2 regions of the Corynebacterium sp. TAE3-ERU30 genome follow, and region 2 is predicted to be linked to the other one. Evidence: riboswitches for the same ligand, from Rfam matches in the RefSeq annotation. Region 2 holds a riboswitch; the other holds the start of a gene.
The links. Region 2 has a riboswitch for cobalamin ahead of KR227_RS09740 (energy-coupling factor ABC transporter permease). Riboswitches for the same ligand answer to the same signal wherever they lie in the genome.
Positions count from the first base shown of each region.

Region 1: another riboswitch for cobalamin. It lies ahead of KR227_RS03320 (iron ABC transporter permease); the one in region 2 lies ahead of KR227_RS09740 (energy-coupling factor ABC transporter permease).

Region 1 covers NZ_JAHUTO010000002.1:57,071-64,980, forward strand. The annotation lists gene KR227_RS03305 (DUF3515 domain-containing protein) at 1-954, shown strand, start outside; gene KR227_RS03310 (ABC transporter substrate-binding protein) at 968-2,038, opposite strand; gene KR227_RS03315 (ABC transporter ATP-binding protein) at 2,052-2,840, opposite strand; gene KR227_RS03320 (iron ABC transporter permease) at 2,848-3,891, opposite strand; cobalamin riboswitch at 4,007-4,148, opposite strand; gene KR227_RS03325 (D-alanine--D-alanine ligase family protein) at 4,196-5,308, opposite strand; gene KR227_RS03330 (NAD(P)H-dependent glycerol-3-phosphate dehydrogenase) at 5,475-6,473, opposite strand; gene KR227_RS03335 (YdiU family protein) at 6,648-7,910, shown strand, end outside.
Region 2 covers NZ_JAHUTO010000004.1:330,174-338,083, reverse strand. The annotation lists gene KR227_RS09755 (energy-coupling factor ABC transporter ATP-binding protein) at 328-1,137, opposite strand; gene KR227_RS09750 (CbiQ family ECF transporter T component) at 1,143-1,877, opposite strand; gene KR227_RS09745 (energy-coupling factor ABC transporter substrate-binding protein) at 1,874-2,206, opposite strand; gene KR227_RS09740 (energy-coupling factor ABC transporter permease) at 2,203-2,919, opposite strand; cobalamin riboswitch at 3,008-3,246, opposite strand; gene cysK (cysteine synthase A) at 3,395-4,339, shown strand; gene epsC (serine O-acetyltransferase EpsC) at 4,366-4,965, shown strand; gene KR227_RS09725 (GNAT family N-acetyltransferase) at 5,049-5,339, opposite strand; tRNA gene KR227_RS09720 (tRNA-Phe) at 5,450-5,522, opposite strand; tRNA gene KR227_RS09715 (tRNA-Asp) at 5,549-5,622, opposite strand; tRNA gene KR227_RS09710 (tRNA-Asp) at 5,802-5,878, opposite strand; tRNA gene KR227_RS09705 (tRNA-Glu) at 5,914-5,986, opposite strand; gene KR227_RS09700 (MMPL family transporter) at 6,094-7,910, shown strand, end outside.

The DNA.
Region 1 (7,910 bases), on a different contig from region 2:
CGGCGTCCCATCATTATCGCGCTGGTGCTATCTATTCTTCTCACCATTGCGGTGCTCCTCGGCACTAAATGGCTTTTCGGCGATGGCCGCGATCCCGTAGCGCTGTCTGAATTGCCCTCTGAGCAGGCCGATTCAGCGGAATGCTCGGCGCTTATCGACGCTCTCCCGGAGTCGCTCAACGGCCTGAAAGAGGCGCGTCTGGTGGAACCGGTACCGGCCGGGGCCTTCGCGTGGTCGGGCACCGATAATCAGCGCATCACCTTGCGCTGCGGTGTGCAGCCCCCTGCCCAGTACACCACCTTGGCCCGCACCGAGGATATTGATGGCCGCGAGTGGTTGCGGGTCAAAGACGCCACCACCGGCTCGACCATGCAAACCTGGTATCTCGTGGGCGCTACCCCCACGGTGGCGGTGACCGCCGATGCGCAATCCTTGGGTGATGCCCCCAACCCGGTGGCGGATCTCGACGATGCCTTAGCGCCGATTCAGGGCGAGCGCTTGTCCCCTGCTGCCGCCCCCTTGGCGCAGCTGGACTCCCCCGATGCCGAGAATCCCAGCTGCGCGGCCTATGAGCAGGCGCTGCCGAGCGTGCTAGAGACCTCCTCGGGCACCTACCGTCTGGTTAAGGGCTCGGAGCTGATCGCCGCCGGCTATCCGCAGGATCCGCAGAACACGGTGGCGTGGATGCCGGACGACGATGGCCTGGAGCCGATTGTCACCCGCTGCGGCCTGGCGGAGCCGGCGGGCTATGAGCCCGGCGAGCAGCTGCAGCAGATCAATGACATTCCGTGGTTCAATGACACCCAGTTGGCCAATGGAACGACCCAAGGCGTGTGGTACGCCCTGGGCCGTGATGTAGCTATTGCGGTGGCCATGCCCCAAGCTGTGGGCCAGACCGTGTTTGTGGATATCGGTGACGTCATCGCCGACACCACCGCCACGGTCGCCCGCTAGGCCGGCACCTGTTTTAGGAATCGATTCGGACGTTGAGGCTGGGCTGGATATCGGATTCCGGTACCAGCCCGTACTCCTCTAGCCCCTTGCGCACCAGCTCGGCGCCGTCGATATTGAGCGGCCCGGAGGTCCACAGCGCATAGGGCAGGTTGATGAAGCGCTCCTGCTGCACCGCCTCGAGATCCTTGGTGGCGGGGTTCTTCTTCAGCTGCTCCACCTTTTGCTCGAAGCTCTGGCCGGGATAGTCGACGAAGACAAACACATCGGGCTGGGCATCGGCGAGGGTTTCCCAGCCCACCTCCACCCAAGTGTCATCGAGATCGTCTGTTGCGTAGTCTGCACCGGCAGCGGCCACCATTTCTGCGGGAGCACCCTTCGCGCCGGAGGTAAATACCGCATCGGTGCCAGAGTCGTAGAGGAAGACCACCGGCTTGTTCTCCGCCTGCGGGGCGTTATTCAGCGCCTCGATACGCGCATCCATATCGGCGATCACGTCTTCGGCCTTATCCTCATGCCCAGTGATCGCGCCAACATTGCGCAGATCGCTGCGCACCGCATCCCACGGGTTTTCCACGCCGCGGGCCGTCGAGCCCTCTTGGCGGCAGGCCTCGGTGAGGATATAGGTGGAGATATCGTGCGTGGCTAGGGAGTCGGGGGTGATGTTTTTATCCTCCCCCAGCCCATAGCCCCAGCCGCCGTAGAACACCTGCGGGGAGGCGGCCACGATCTGTTCCAGGGAGGGATACTCCTCGCTGATCTCCTTTAAGTTATTGACCTTCTCGCCATACTTTTCGACGAGCACGTCGCGGTCCCGGTTCAGGCTGGAGACCGCCACTAGCTCATCTTGGGCATCGAGGGCCAGGTTGAGCGCGATGAGATTGCCGTCATTGGCCAAACCGGCGGCCTTTTTCGGAAAGCTCACCTCCTCGCCGCAGTTGGTGACGGTGACCATCTCGCCGGAGTGGTCGGTGGCATCGTTAGGCGCTGCGGGGTTCTCGGCGCTGCCGCCGCCGGAGCAGGCGCTCAGAAGGACTGTGGCGCTGCTCAGGGCGGCGACAAGCGCGAGGCGATAAGGCTGTGACATGTGTGTACGCATCCTATGGGTTAGAGGAATCATAACGGGTGGATACCCCATCGATAACGAGATGAGGGTGGCGCAGCCCCTGCCGCACAATCACCGAATCCACGCCAAAGACTGTGCGCACCCGCGCCGCGTCGAGCACCTCAGTGGGGCTACCGCAGGCAAGAACCTCGCCGTTGTGCAACACCAGGCAGATATCGAAATGCGTGAGCGCGAGGTCTAGGTTGTGGATCGTGGAGATGATTGTTGCGTGCGAGGCGCGCATGAGCTCCAAGACGCTGAGCTGGTGCTCCACGTCGAGGTGATTGGTGGGTTCATCGAGCAGGATCAAACCGGTGTCTTGGGCGAGGGCGCGAGCGATAAACACGCGCTTGCGCTGCCCTCCCGAAAGCTGATTGCAGGTGCGTTCGGCCAGATCGGTCACGCCCACCCGCTGCATCGCCTTCTCGGTGGCCTCGCGGTCCGCAGCCGACGGCGGCCGCCACACCGATTGGTGCGGCAGACGCCCCAACGCCACGGTTTGGCGCACGGTCAGTCCCTCCGGCACGGTTTCTTCCTGGCCGACATAGGCCAGCATCTGGCCCCGCTGTTTCGCGCTCAACGACGCCAGCGGCGTGTCATCGATGCGCACGTGGCCGCGGGAAGGGAGAAAACCCGCGATGCTGCGCAGCAATGTCGTTTTGCCGGCGCCATTAGGGCCGACGATGGCGACCATGGCGCCAGGCTCCACGCTGAGGGTGACGTTGCTGAGAATAGGGGTGGCGTCGATAAGGCAATCCAGCTGCTCGAGATGGAGACTACGCATCAGAGTTCTAGGCCTCCTTAGCGAAGCTATACGAGCTCGACCTGCCCATGATGAACAGGAACAGCGGCGCGCCAATAATGCCGGTGACTACTCCGAGGGGAATTTCCTGCGCGCCTGCGACAACGCGCGAAGCCATATCCACCCAGAGCAAAAACAGCCCGCCACCGAGCATGGCGATGGGCACCAACCTGCGATGCGTTGGACCCACCAGCATGCGTGCCAAGTGCGGCACCACGAGACCGACAAAACCGATCCCGCCGGACACCGCGACGAGCACGCCCACGAGCACCGCTTGGAGAAGGAACAGAGATGCTCGGAGCTTATCGACGTCCACTCCTACGCTTGCGGCCACATCCTCCCCCGATGCCAAGGCATCGAGACGAGGACCGAGGACGAAGAGAATGACAGCGGCCAGAAGCGTCGCCACCACCGGGATGCCTAATTTGATCCACTGCGCCCCTGCGACAGAGCCCAGCATCCAAAACATCACCGATTGCGCGGCGCGCGGATCGGGACCGATGAACACGAGAAAGCTGGCGAGGGCTGAAAAGGCGCTCGCGAGCACGACACCGGTAAGGATCAGCCGCAAGGGGGTGATGCCTCCCTGGGCGTAGGTGATTCCATACACCGCCATCGTGGCCACGAGCGCACCAATCAGCGCCCCGCCAGAAAGTGCCCACACCCCTAATGAGGAGAAAATGCCTAGAGTAATAACGGCTGTCGCGCCGACGCTAGCGCCGGAGGACACGCCCAACAGATAGGGATCAGCCAGAGGGTTACGCACCAGAGTCTGCATGGCCACACCGGCCAGCGCGAGCCCAGCGCCGACGATGAGAGCAAGCAGGCCTCGCGGCGTCCGCAGCTGCCACACAATGGTCTCCACCGACTGCTCCGGCACCGTGGCCGAAGACAGGCCCAGCTTCGACTGCATCACAGCAGCCACATCACCGAGCGGGATGGTGACCGATCCCACCGCTACCGAGGCAACGGCTGAGACCGCAATGAGCAGCACAAGCACGGCCACGAGGGCCGTGTAGCTGCGTCGAAAAATCGACACGCCAGCAACAATCCTTCACTGCTAGGCGACCTTAGGAAAACGAGATACTCGCATCCCCACGCGAGGCCGAAAACCTAGCCATCAAGTGGTTCACACTTTCTTTCAGCTGCCTTTAACGTTGGCCGAGGGCAGGCATTCGGACTTGTCCACATATCCTCGCTGTGAAAGCGAAGCGCGGCTTACCGTTGCGCGTCAGCTCTGGAGTTGCACCAGATTCCCCTGCGGGCTCGACCCAGCAGCGCTTTGTATTTTACACCGCGGATGGATGGCTGCGAATAAGCGTCGATAAGCGCCGCAGCTAGCGGCGAGAAAGCGCCTGCTGGACCACAATATCTAGCAGCTCAGCGTAGGGCACGCCGGAGGCCTCGAATACCTTGGGATACATCGAGATCGGGGTAAAGCCGGGCATGGTGTTGATCTCGTTGAGCACCGGGCCGGAGTCGGTGACGAAGAAATCGACGCGCGCCAAGCCCGTGCAGTTCAGGGCGTGGAAGGTTTCCACAGCCAGCGACTGGATCAGCTCCGTGGTCTCCTCGGCGAGCGGCGCCGGGATCGCGGCAGAGACCACATTGTCGAGGTATTTGGTGTCGAAGTCGTAGAAGCCCTCATCGCCGTCCTCGGTGCCGATGAGCTGCGCCGGCACCGAAGCCACCACCTCGCCCGAGGGGTACTGCAGCACGCCGCACTCCACCTCGGCGCCGCGGATTTCCGCCTCCACGATCACCTTCTCGTCATAGGCCACCGCCGCCTCATAGGCCGCGGGGAACTCCTCCCAAGACTCCACCTTGGAAATACCGATCGAGGAACCGCCGCGAGCCGGCTTGACGAATACCGGCAACCCCAGCAGCTCCTTTTCTGCCTCGCTGAGCTCGCCGCGCTGCCGCAGCACCACCTCGCGCCCCACGGGCAGCCCCGAGGCGCTCATGAGTTTCTTGGTGTATTCCTTATCCATCCCGGCCGCCGAGGCCAGCACCCCAGCACCCACATAGGGCACCCCGGAGAGCTCGAACAGACCCTGGATGGTGCCATCCTCACCGAATTTGCCGTGCAGCACCGGCACGATCACATCCACGCGATCATAGAGCTGCCCGGCGCGCTCGCCGCTGCTATAGCGGAACTCGCCGCGCCGGTTGGGATCCACCGAGAGCTGAACCTCCTCGGTGTGTTCCACCACGGGTAACTCGCGGCCGTCGGCGCGGAGCTGCTGCGGATCGGATTGCCCCACCACCCAGGTGCCTTCGAGGGTGATGCCCACCGGCACCACCCGGTAGGTCTCAGCATCGAGGTGGCTCATCACCGCCGAGGCCGAGATACAGGAAATCGAGTGCTCGGAGCTGCGGCCGCCATAGACGACGGCAACAGAGGTACGGGTGTCAGTGGCATCGCTGGCAAAAGAGGTGGGAGCAGTCATCTCGGTCTTTCATATCTCGGCTGTAGTGACGGGCTGTCTTATGGACAGTAGTGCGGGACTGTGGGTATGGGCTGTGTTGCGGGGCTGTCCGCCTGCTGCGGCGCAGGCACGCGGCATTGCACCACACCTCGGCGAGCGGGGTGGGTGCCGAACCGCTGCGATTGTACTACTCGGACTTCTTCGAACGCCCCATCAGCGCACCCACCATGGTGTCCACATCCATTCCCTCGTGGCACACCAGGTACACGGCGTGCGTGATAGGCATGTCTACCCCGTGCCGCTCGGCGAGGCGGAACACCGACTCCGAGGAGGTCACGCCCTCAGCCACCTGCCCCGAGGTGGCGTGGGTGGCCTGCTCAAGCGAATCGCCCCGGCCGAGGCGGGCGCCGAAGCTGCGGTTGCGCGACAGCGGCGAGCTGCAGGTGGCGACCAGATCGCCCAATCCTGCCAATCCGGCGAAGGTGCGGCTATCGGCGCCGACCGCCACGCCCAGCCGGGCGATCTCGGCGAGGCCACGGGTGATCAAGCTCGCGGTGGTGTTCTCCCCCAGCCCTTTGCCATTGGCCATACCGCAGGCCAGGGCAATGACGTTTTTGCACGCCCCGCCGAGCTCAGTGCCGATGACATCGGTATTGGTATAGGGCCGGAAATAGGGCGCCGAGCAGGCCGCCTGGGCGTATTTGGCGTTGTCCTCGTTAGTGCAGGCGATCACGGTGGCGGCGGGCTGTTCCATGGCCACCTCGCGGGCCAGGTTGGGCCCTGAGAGCACGGCGATGCGCTCCGGTTCGATGCGTCCAGCCTCGGCGATCACTTCGCTCATCCGCATCAAGCTGCCGTGTTCCACACCCTTGGCGAGGCTGATCACGATCGCCTCCCGCGGGATGAGCTCGACCCACTGCTCCACATTGGCGCGCAGCGTCTGGGAGGGAACGCCCAAGACCACGATGTCGGCGCCAGCGAGGGCGTGGGCGGCATCGGCCGTGGCGGTCACGGACTGGGGCACGCTAAGCCCGGGCAGGTAGTCGAGGTTCTCGCGCATGATCTGTATGGATTTCGCCACCGATTCCCGGCGCGCCCAGAGGCGCACGGTGGCTCCGGCATCGGCGAATACCTTGGCTAGGGTGGTGCCCCAGCTTCCTGCGCCCATCACTGTCACGTTGACCATGAACCCTGTTGTGTCCTTCCCGAGGTATCTGCTCGTTGCGGTGGTAGCTGCTCGTTGTTGTAGCTGCACTGTGTCGAAGCGGCGCGCAGAGTGGAGTCGCCGCAGACAGTGCTGCATCTGTGTGCGAGTCTACCGAGCATTACCCAGCGGCCGTGGACAGTACACTGTGGCGGTATGTCTACTCCTGTGTTGCGCGCCGAGTTTGCCGAGAACTTCCCCGATCTCTGCCTTGAGTGGCAGGCAGCTGATTATCCCGATGCCTCGCTGCTGCAACTCAATGAGCCTCTCGCGGCGGAGCTGGGGTTGGATCCGCAGTGGCTGCGCACGGATGCGGGGCTGGATTTTCTGTGCGGCCGGGCTAGCGGCTGCTATACCCAGCCGGTGGCCCAGGGCTATGCGGGCCACCAGTTTGGCCAGTTCAATCCGCAGTTGGGCGATGGCCGCGCCCTGCTGCTCGGCGAGCTCGACACACCTGGTGGGCTGGTGGATCTTCACCTCAAGGGCTCGGGGCCCACACCTTTTTCGCGGGGCGCGGATGGGTATGGGGCGCGCGGGCCGATGCTGCGGGAGTATCTGATCTCCGAGGCGATGCACGCTCTCGGCATCCCGACCACGCGGGTGCTGGCGGTGATTGATACCGGCCGCAGCGTGCTGCGTAGTGGCCCTGAGCGCGGGGCGATGATTGTGCGGGCGGCCAGTTCCCATATTCGCGTGGGCACCTTCCAGATGGCGACGGTCCTTGGCGCCGAGGATGTTTCCGCCCAGCTGGTCGAGTATTGCCTCCAGCGGCATTATCCCGAGTATGCCGGCGGCGGGGCGCTGGCCTTGCTCGAGCAGGTGATGAACACCCAGATGCACACCGTGGCGCAGTGGATGGGCGTGGGCTTTATCCACGGGGTGATGAACACCGATAACACCACGATCAGTGGCGAGACGATCGATTACGGCCCCTGTGCTTTTCTCGACGCCCACGCCACGGATGCGTGTTTCTCCAGCATCGACACCACCGGCCGCTACCGCTACAGCCAGCAGCCGGCGATCCTCGGCTGGAATATGGCCCGCTTCGGTGAGGTGCTGCTGCCGCTTATCGACGCCGACCCGCAGGCCGCCATCGCCCAAGCCCAAGAGGTCCTGAGCAGCCAGGGCAGTCGCTTCGACGCCATCGCCACCGAAATGTGGGCCGCCAAGCTCGGTATCAGCGGCCGGCCACAGGCGCCGCAGGTGGTCTCCCTTGCCCTGGATTATCTGCGCCGCGAGCAGCCGGATCACACCACGTTTTTCGCCTCCCTCGAGGACTACGCAGCAGAGCAGACCCATCCTCTGTGGCAGGCGTGGCGGGACTGCGAGCCGGATCCGCAGCGGAATAATCCGGTGGTCATTCCCCGCAACCACGAGGTGGAACGCGCCCTCAGCGCGGCCGTTCAGGATGATTGGCAG
Region 2 (7,910 bases):
CCTTTCTACCCCTGCATGGGTGCCCCCACTTTTAGCCATCCCACCTCCCCCGCTGCGCCTTTTTCTCGGTAAATTTTTATCTCTCTCTCAGATTTACGCCACAAATTTCCCACCCCATCGCCACCCGCAAACCTGCAGGTAAAAGCCCTTCTGGAGACTCAGACAGGTCATATACCCCCGTCAGTACACCCTCTCCATACCACTACAGCAGATCCGCTATCACATCCCGCACAGTGGGATTCAGGGCTAAAAGGTGGGCAATTGCGAAACAAGTTAGAACAAACACGCACGTGGGTTTAGCGCCGTTTAGAGTGACATATATCACTCTTAACGATCGGGCTGAGCGAGGACATCGGCGGCCGTAAGTACGTCACGACCCAGTGCCCGCGAGACCAGCGGCGCCCAGGGAAGCTCCAAACGCGCCTGCTCGATGAGCTCGGTATCCGTCATGATCTCCGCGCAGGCCCCGCTGCGCACCACCCCGCCCGTGAGCACCGCCGCAGTATCGGCGAAGGCATAGGCGAGGTTCACGTCATGGGTCGAGAGCACAATGGCGGTACCCTCCGCACGCAGCAGCGCGAGGGTGCGCAGCAGCTGGGCAGAGCCGGCCGGATCGAGCCCCGCGGTGGGCTCGTCCAGCAGCAGCACCCGCGGCCGCATGGCCAAGGCGCCGGCCAAGCTCACCCGCTTGCGCTGCCCATAAGACAATTGTTGCGGCACGCGCTCAGCAAGGTCGGTGATCTCGGCGCGCTCCATCGCCCATTCCACGCGCGCCGCGATCTCCTCCTCGGAGAGCCCTTGGTTGGTGGGGCCATAGGAGACATCGGCGCGCACGGAGACGCCGAAGATTTGATCATCCGGCTCTTGGAGCACCAGCTGAATCACCGATCGGGCGCGGTTACGGCCGGCGCGATCATAGGCCGCGGGGGCGGCGTCGATAAGCACCTGCCCACGCTGCGGCTGCAATGCCCCCGCCATGAGCTTCATCAGCGTGGATTTTCCGGAGCCATTGGCCCCGAGCAGGGCCACGGCGTCGCCGCGCTCGATACGCAGCTGCACATCATGCAGCACATCGGGCCCGTGCGGGTAAGCGAAGCTGACGGCGTCGAGGCCGAGGAGAGGATGGGGGGTTGTCAAAGGTTTCACCACACAATGGGGATTAGGCCCACGGCACAGACCGCGGCCAGGCAGACAAGGATGATCGCCAGGCGCGCGGGCCGGGCGGGAGTAAAGGTGCCGTAGACGGCGGCCGCGGCGCTATCGGCACGCAGCTCGAGACCCTCCTGCAGGCGCTGCGCCCGCTGGAAAGCCGCTAGGAAGAGATTGGCTGCCTGATCGGCGACCGAACGCAGAAAGCGCCGCCAGGAGCTATGCCCCAACCGCTGTGCCTGCGCATGCCACATCGCCTGCGACTGGGTGTAGAGGAGCGAGGAAAAGCGGTAGATGTGCATGCTCACCACGACGAGGGTCTCGGGGATCCCGATGCGCCGCGCCCAGGTGAGCTGGGCGGCAATGGGGGTGCTGAGGGCATAAAGCATGGTGATGCTCATGCCCACCAGGCTGCGGCCTGCGACAACCGCAGCGTGGGCGACACCACCCTCGACCAGCACGAGACCACTGGGGGTCAGGTTGATCATCAGCGGCCAGATACCGAGCACGATAAACCCGAAGGGGGCGAGCACGAGCCCGATATAGAGCCGCCAGTCCACCTGCGCCCGCGCCGCCGCGATCAGCACGATCAGCAGCAGAATTGGCAGTACGGGAAGCGGCGGCAGCGCCAGCACTAAGACCAGCGCCCCGCCGAAGGCGAGCACCTTTTCCGACACGCTGTGCTGTGCCCAGGGAGAGCGGGCGGCAGCAATGTCGAGTGGATTCATCGGGGCGTGGAGCTCTGCGCGTGCCCCTGCGCCCACTTCGTGCGGCCGCGGTAGAGCCCGATCACATAGCCGAGCGCGCCAGCGCCGAGGGCGGCTTGGAGCGCGAAGAGTCCGGACTCCACCTCGCCGGGCAGCTCGCCGACGAGCGGCTCGAACCAGGGCTCATAGCCGGGATCGACCTCTTCCACGATGGTTTCTGCGCCGGAGTCGGTGCCCACGAAGTGTTCCTCCGCGTCCTTGTCGCCGAGGTTGAAGAACAGCGGGAATGCGGCGATAAAAATGGCCGCGAGGATCAGCGCAATGGTGACGCCGGTGTTGTTCTTTTTCATACCTTCTGCCCTGCCTTTGGCTTATCGACGCTCTCCTGCTGCACACTGGCCTCCTCGCGGCCGCCCAGCACTCCCAGCAGGGAGAGCTCGCGGGCCGCGATGGTGCGCAGCGAACGGAAGATCAGCACCGTGATGATGGATTCCACGACTGCGAGCGGCAGCTGCGTGGGCGCATAGAGCGCGAGGAAGGTCAGGGCCGAGTTGAAGAAGCCATTGGCGTGGTGGGCGCCGGCCAGCTGGAAGGCGGTGACCACATAGGTGGAGAGGTCGGCGAAGAACGCGGCCAGGGCGATGCCGATGGTGGCACTACCGCCGGCCTTGCGGACTGCTACCCACGCGCCATAGCCGATCCACGGGCCGACGATGGCCATGGAGAAGATATTGGCACCCAGGGTGGTGATACCGCCATGGGCGAGTAGGAGCGCTTGGAAGAGCAGCACGATACTGCCCAAAAACGCCATGACGGGCGGTTTGAAGAGGACCGCTCCGAGCCCGGTGCCGGTGGCATGGGAGGAGGAGCCGGTCACGGAGGGGATCTTCAGCGCTGAGAGCACGAAGGTGAAGGCGCCGGCGGCGCCGAGAAGAAGCCCGGTTTCGGGCCGTTCTTTGAGTTGCTTGTTGACGCGGATTGCTCCGTGGATCACGAAGGGCGCGGCAGCCACACCCCATCCCACGGCCTGCTCAATAGGCAGGAATCCTTCTGCAATATGCATGGTGGAAGAAACGCTCGTCTCTTTGACTCATGTCCGGGTGATTCCTCGCACCAGAACCGGTTTGCGCCGAACTGGACTGACGATATGTGTTCGGCTATCGTGTCGCGGCCGGTCTCCTGGCTTGGCCCTAGGCAACTCGGATGCACCTTCCCGCAGCAACTGCTGCAGTGGTGGGCCGGGGTGTGTATCCGGCGAGTTATCCGAGTGTCTGCGTCTCAATGAGTGTTGAGGCGAGCCCTACAGTGGCGAGGTCCGCTGCGGCGTGGCATGACGCTGAACCGCATTCCCGTTCTCCGCGACTCACTCACCTTAACGCCGTGCGCTGCTCCGCGGGGTTGTATTCCCCCTATAGGGGTGTGCCTATAGACTACTTGGTCTATCTATGTAATACTGTCTTGTCTGGTAATTGTGCAGGCGGGGCATTATGCTGGAGCGCGGTAACTTATTATCGACTTTTCAAAGGAGTGCATGACTCATGTCGCGCATCTACAACAACGTCACCGAGCTCGTCGGCGGCACCCCGCTGGTTCGCCTCAATCGCCTCACCGAGGGCCTCGACGCCGAGGTACTGGTCAAGCTCGAGTTCTATAACCCGGCCAATAGCGTTAAGGACCGCATTGGTAAGGCCATTATCGACGCCGCCGAGCAGTCCGGTGAGCTACAGCCAGGCGGCACCATCGTGGAGGCCACCTCCGGCAACACCGGTATCGCCCTGGCCCTGATCGGCGCCGCCCGCGGCTATAACGTGGTGCTCACCATGCCCGAGACCATGTCCATGGAGCGCCGCATCATGTTGCGTGCCTATGGCGCGGAAATCGTGCTGACCCCGGGTTCTGCCGGCATGCAGGGCGCCGTCGATAAGGCGCACGAGGTAGTGGAGCAGCGCGAGGGAGCTATCTTGGCGCGCCAGTTCTCCAATGCCGCCAACCCGAAGATCCACCGCGAGACCACCGCGGAAGAGATCTGGAACGACACCGACGGCGAGGTAGACATCTTCCTCGCTGGCTTCGGTACCGGCGGCACCATCACCGGCGTGGGCACCGTGCTCAAGGAGCGCAAGCCGGAGGTGGAGATTATCGGCATGGAGCCCGCTGATTCCCCGCTGCTCACCGAGGGCAAGGCCTCCTCCCACAAGATTCAGGGTCTGGGTGCGAACTTCATCCCCGAGGTGCTGGATCGCAAGGTGATCGATGAGATCGTCACCGTCACCAACGAGGACGCCATCGCCACCGCCCGTGCCCTGGCCGAGCAGGAGGGCATCCTCGGCGGCATCTCCTCCGGCGCCAATGTCTTCGCCGCACTGCGCGAGGCCAAGAAGCCGGAAAACAAGGGCAAGACCATCGTCACCGTCGTGTGCGACTACGGCGAGCGCTACGCCTCCACCGTCCTCTTCGAGGATGTGCGCGCAGAGTTCAACTAGCACACTCTGAGGTAGGATCGACCCTCATGATCGATGTCATCTCCACCGCCATCTCCCGCATGCGCGAAGATCTCCGCAATGCCCGCGAGCACGACCCCGCCGCCCGCGGGGACGTGGAAAACGCCATCGTCTATTCGGGGCTCCACGCCATCTGGGCGCACCGCGTCGCGCACGCCCTGTGGGTGCGTAATTATCGCGGCCCCGCCCGCGTGCTCGCGCAATGCGCCCGCTTCCTTACCGGGGTGGAGATTCACCCAGGCGCCACCATTGGCCGCCGTTTCTTCATCGATCACGGCATGGGCATCGTCATCGGCGAAACCGCAGAGATCGGCGATGGCGTGATGCTCTATCACGGCGTCACCCTGGGCGGACAGGTGCTCACCCAAACCAAGCGCCACCCCACCCTTGAAGATGATGTGGTGGTGGGTGCTGGAGCGAAGGTCTTGGGCCCGATCACCATCGGCAAGGGCTCGGCGATCGGCGCCAACGCGGTGGTCACCAAGGATGTACCCTGCCAGCACATCGCGGTGGGCGTGCCCGCAAAGATGCGGCCCCGCGACTCCTCCGAGTGCGTGAAGCTGGTGGATCCCGACCGCTACGTGCCGGGCAACGACTACACGATTTAAGAACGCATATAACTCCCAACGGTCCTACCCGTTGGGAGTTTTTCTGTGCCTCGGCTGCGGCGCGCGCTGTGGCTCCGCTGTGGCTAGCGGGCGAGGTGCTCCCGATACTCGGGATTCTTGGAGATGAAGTGCTCCACCGCAGAGCAGCTCGGCACGATCGTCATGCCCGCCCGGATCGAATCATCGAGGGCGTAGCGAATCAGCGGCGAGGATAGGCCCTGGCCGCGATACTCGTTGAGCACCACGGTGTGGTTGAAGTCGCGCACCGTCTCATCCACCGCCTGAAACTCGGCGTAGCCGGCCATCTGGCCATCGACCTCAATGACGTAGGTCTGCGATCCCTCATCGAGGTGTACGTGCTGTGCAGCGCTCATGGGCGGTGCCGTCCTTTCTCCCTAGAGTTATGTATCTCTGTGGAGCCGAGAATAGCGCAGATGCAAAAAGCAGCCCCCTCGCTTGCGCGAGGAGACTGCTTTTCATGTTGTGGCCAGAAGCAGGATCGAACTGCTGACCTTCCACTTTTCAGGCGGACGCTCTACCGACTGAGCTATCTGGCCACGATCCTTGCCTAAGCAACGATCTGCGACCCTGACGGGACTCGAACCCGCGACCTCCGCCGTGACAGGGCGGCGCGCTAACCAACTGCGCCACAGGGCCATATTTTATTGTGTACCAGCTACTGGCTAAGCAGTGCGCTGTGCACGAGTGGATACTCTACATAACACTCTTACATGCCCGCAAATCCGCTGTTCAGAGCCCATTTTGCAGGACTGTACTGAGACACAGAAAAAGCGGCTACCGAGTGCTTCCTTGAAGCATCGATAGCCGCCTATCCATGGCGACCCTGACGGGACTCGAACCCGCGACCTCCGCCGTGACAGGGCGGCGCGCTAACCAACTGCGCCACAGGGCCATATTTTGTTGTGCCTTTCCACAATGAGTGGAAAGTACCCCCAACGGGATTCGAACCCGTGCCGCCGCCGTGAAAGGGCGGTGTCCTAGGCCGCTAGACGATGGGGGCGTAGTCCGCGTGCGGACTGAGATGAATCATACATGAACCATGAGATCGCACAAAACCTCAGCTCCTACGCCCTTTCTTAGCAGGGCTTCAGACTACACTCATTGCCTATGACCACCTCTGCTCCTTCCCGTTGGTTGCGCACAGGACTGCCCCTAGCACTGGTGGCACTGTGGATCGCCATTATGGGCCTCGGCGGCCCCCAGTTCGGTGCCATCAGCGAGGTCTCCTCCACTGACCCCGCCTCCTTCCTCCCCGAAACCGCGGAGTCCACGACCGTGCAGAAGGCGCTCAGCGATTTTCGCGACGGCGACTCTATTCCCGCCGTCGTGGTCATCAGCGGCGAGTCTGCCACCCCGGAGGCCCTCGGCTCGCTCCCCGAGGAACTCGCCCCTGAGTTCCCCGAACTCAGCTTCAGCCCCCTCCTGCCTTCCGCGGACGGCGAGGCGGTGCAGCTGGTGGCTGCCATCCCCAGCGACGCCGCCATCACCGAGGTGGTGGCCGCGCTCGACACCGCGATCGAGCAACGCCTCCCTGCCGCCGATGAGATGTGGATTACCGGCCCCGCCGGCTTCACCGCCGATCTCTCCGCCGCCTTCGCCGGTATCGACTCCCAGCTCCTGCTCGTCACCGTCATCGCCGTGCTGCTGGTTCTGGTTGTGGTCTACCGCTCCCCCATCTTGCCGCTGCTGGTGCTGCTCTCTGCGCTCACGGCGCTGTGTCTGGCCGTGGCGATCAACGTGGCCCTGGCGCGGGCCGGCATCGTCACCATCAACGGCCAGGTCCAAGGAATCCTCTTCATCTTGGTGATCGGCGCCGCCACCGACTATGGGCTGCTGTACACCGCCCGTTACCGCGAGGAACTCACGAAGCACCCCCGGGCGTGGACGGCCACGCTTCGGGCGATCACGGGCACCTGGGAGCCGATTGCGGCCTCGGCCGGCACTGTCGTGGCGGGCCTGCTCTGCCTCATGCTCTCCGATCTGGCGTCGACGGCCGCGCTCGGGCCGGTGGCCTCGATCGGTATCGCCGCCGCGGTGGCCTCCTCCCTCACCTTCCTCCCCGCCCTGCTGCTGCTTCTCGGCCGCGTGGCCTTCTGGCCGCGTCGCCCCCGCCCCAGTCAGGAGAGCCAGGAGTCGCCCACGTGGACGCGGGTGGCCGATGCGACGGAGCGCCATCCTCGCGCCCTTGCCCTCGGCATGTCCGCGCTCTTGGCCTGTGGCTGGTTCGGGCTGATCGGCTTCGACGCCGATGGCGTTCCCCAATCCGATTTCGTGCTCGGCCAGAGCGATGCCCGCGATGGCCAGGAGGTAGTGGATCGTCACTTCCCTGGCGGCTCCGGCTCTCCGGTGTACGTGCTCGCCGATGAGTCCGCTGCGGATACCACCATCGCCACCATCGCCGCGACTGCCGGGGTGGAGCAGCCCGCCGCGCTATCGCTCGAATCCCCGATTCCGGGGCGCGGCGCCGCCACCGTGGTGGATGGCCGAGTGATGATCCAGGCCACCCTCGACGCCCCCGCCGATTCCGCCGCAGCGAAAGACACCGTCCGCCAGCTGCGCGCCGCGCTTCCCGATGCGGCCGTGGGCGGCACCACGGCCGTGGACATCGACACCAATGACACCTCCATCCGCGACCGCCAGGTGATCATCCCCGTGGTGCTGCTGGTAATCACCGTCATGCTGGCGGTATTGCTGCGCTCCCTGCTGGCGCCCGTGATGCTCCTGGCCACCACGATTCTCTCCTTCGGCACCGCCCTCGGCGTGGCCGCGCTCATCTTCCACCTCTTGGGCTTCAGCGGCGCTGATCCCACCGTGCCGCTCTACGGCTTCGTTTTCCTCGTGGCCCTCGGCATCGACTACAACATCTTCCTCATGACGCGCGTCCGCGAGGAAGCACTCGAGCACGGCACCCACCACGGCGTACG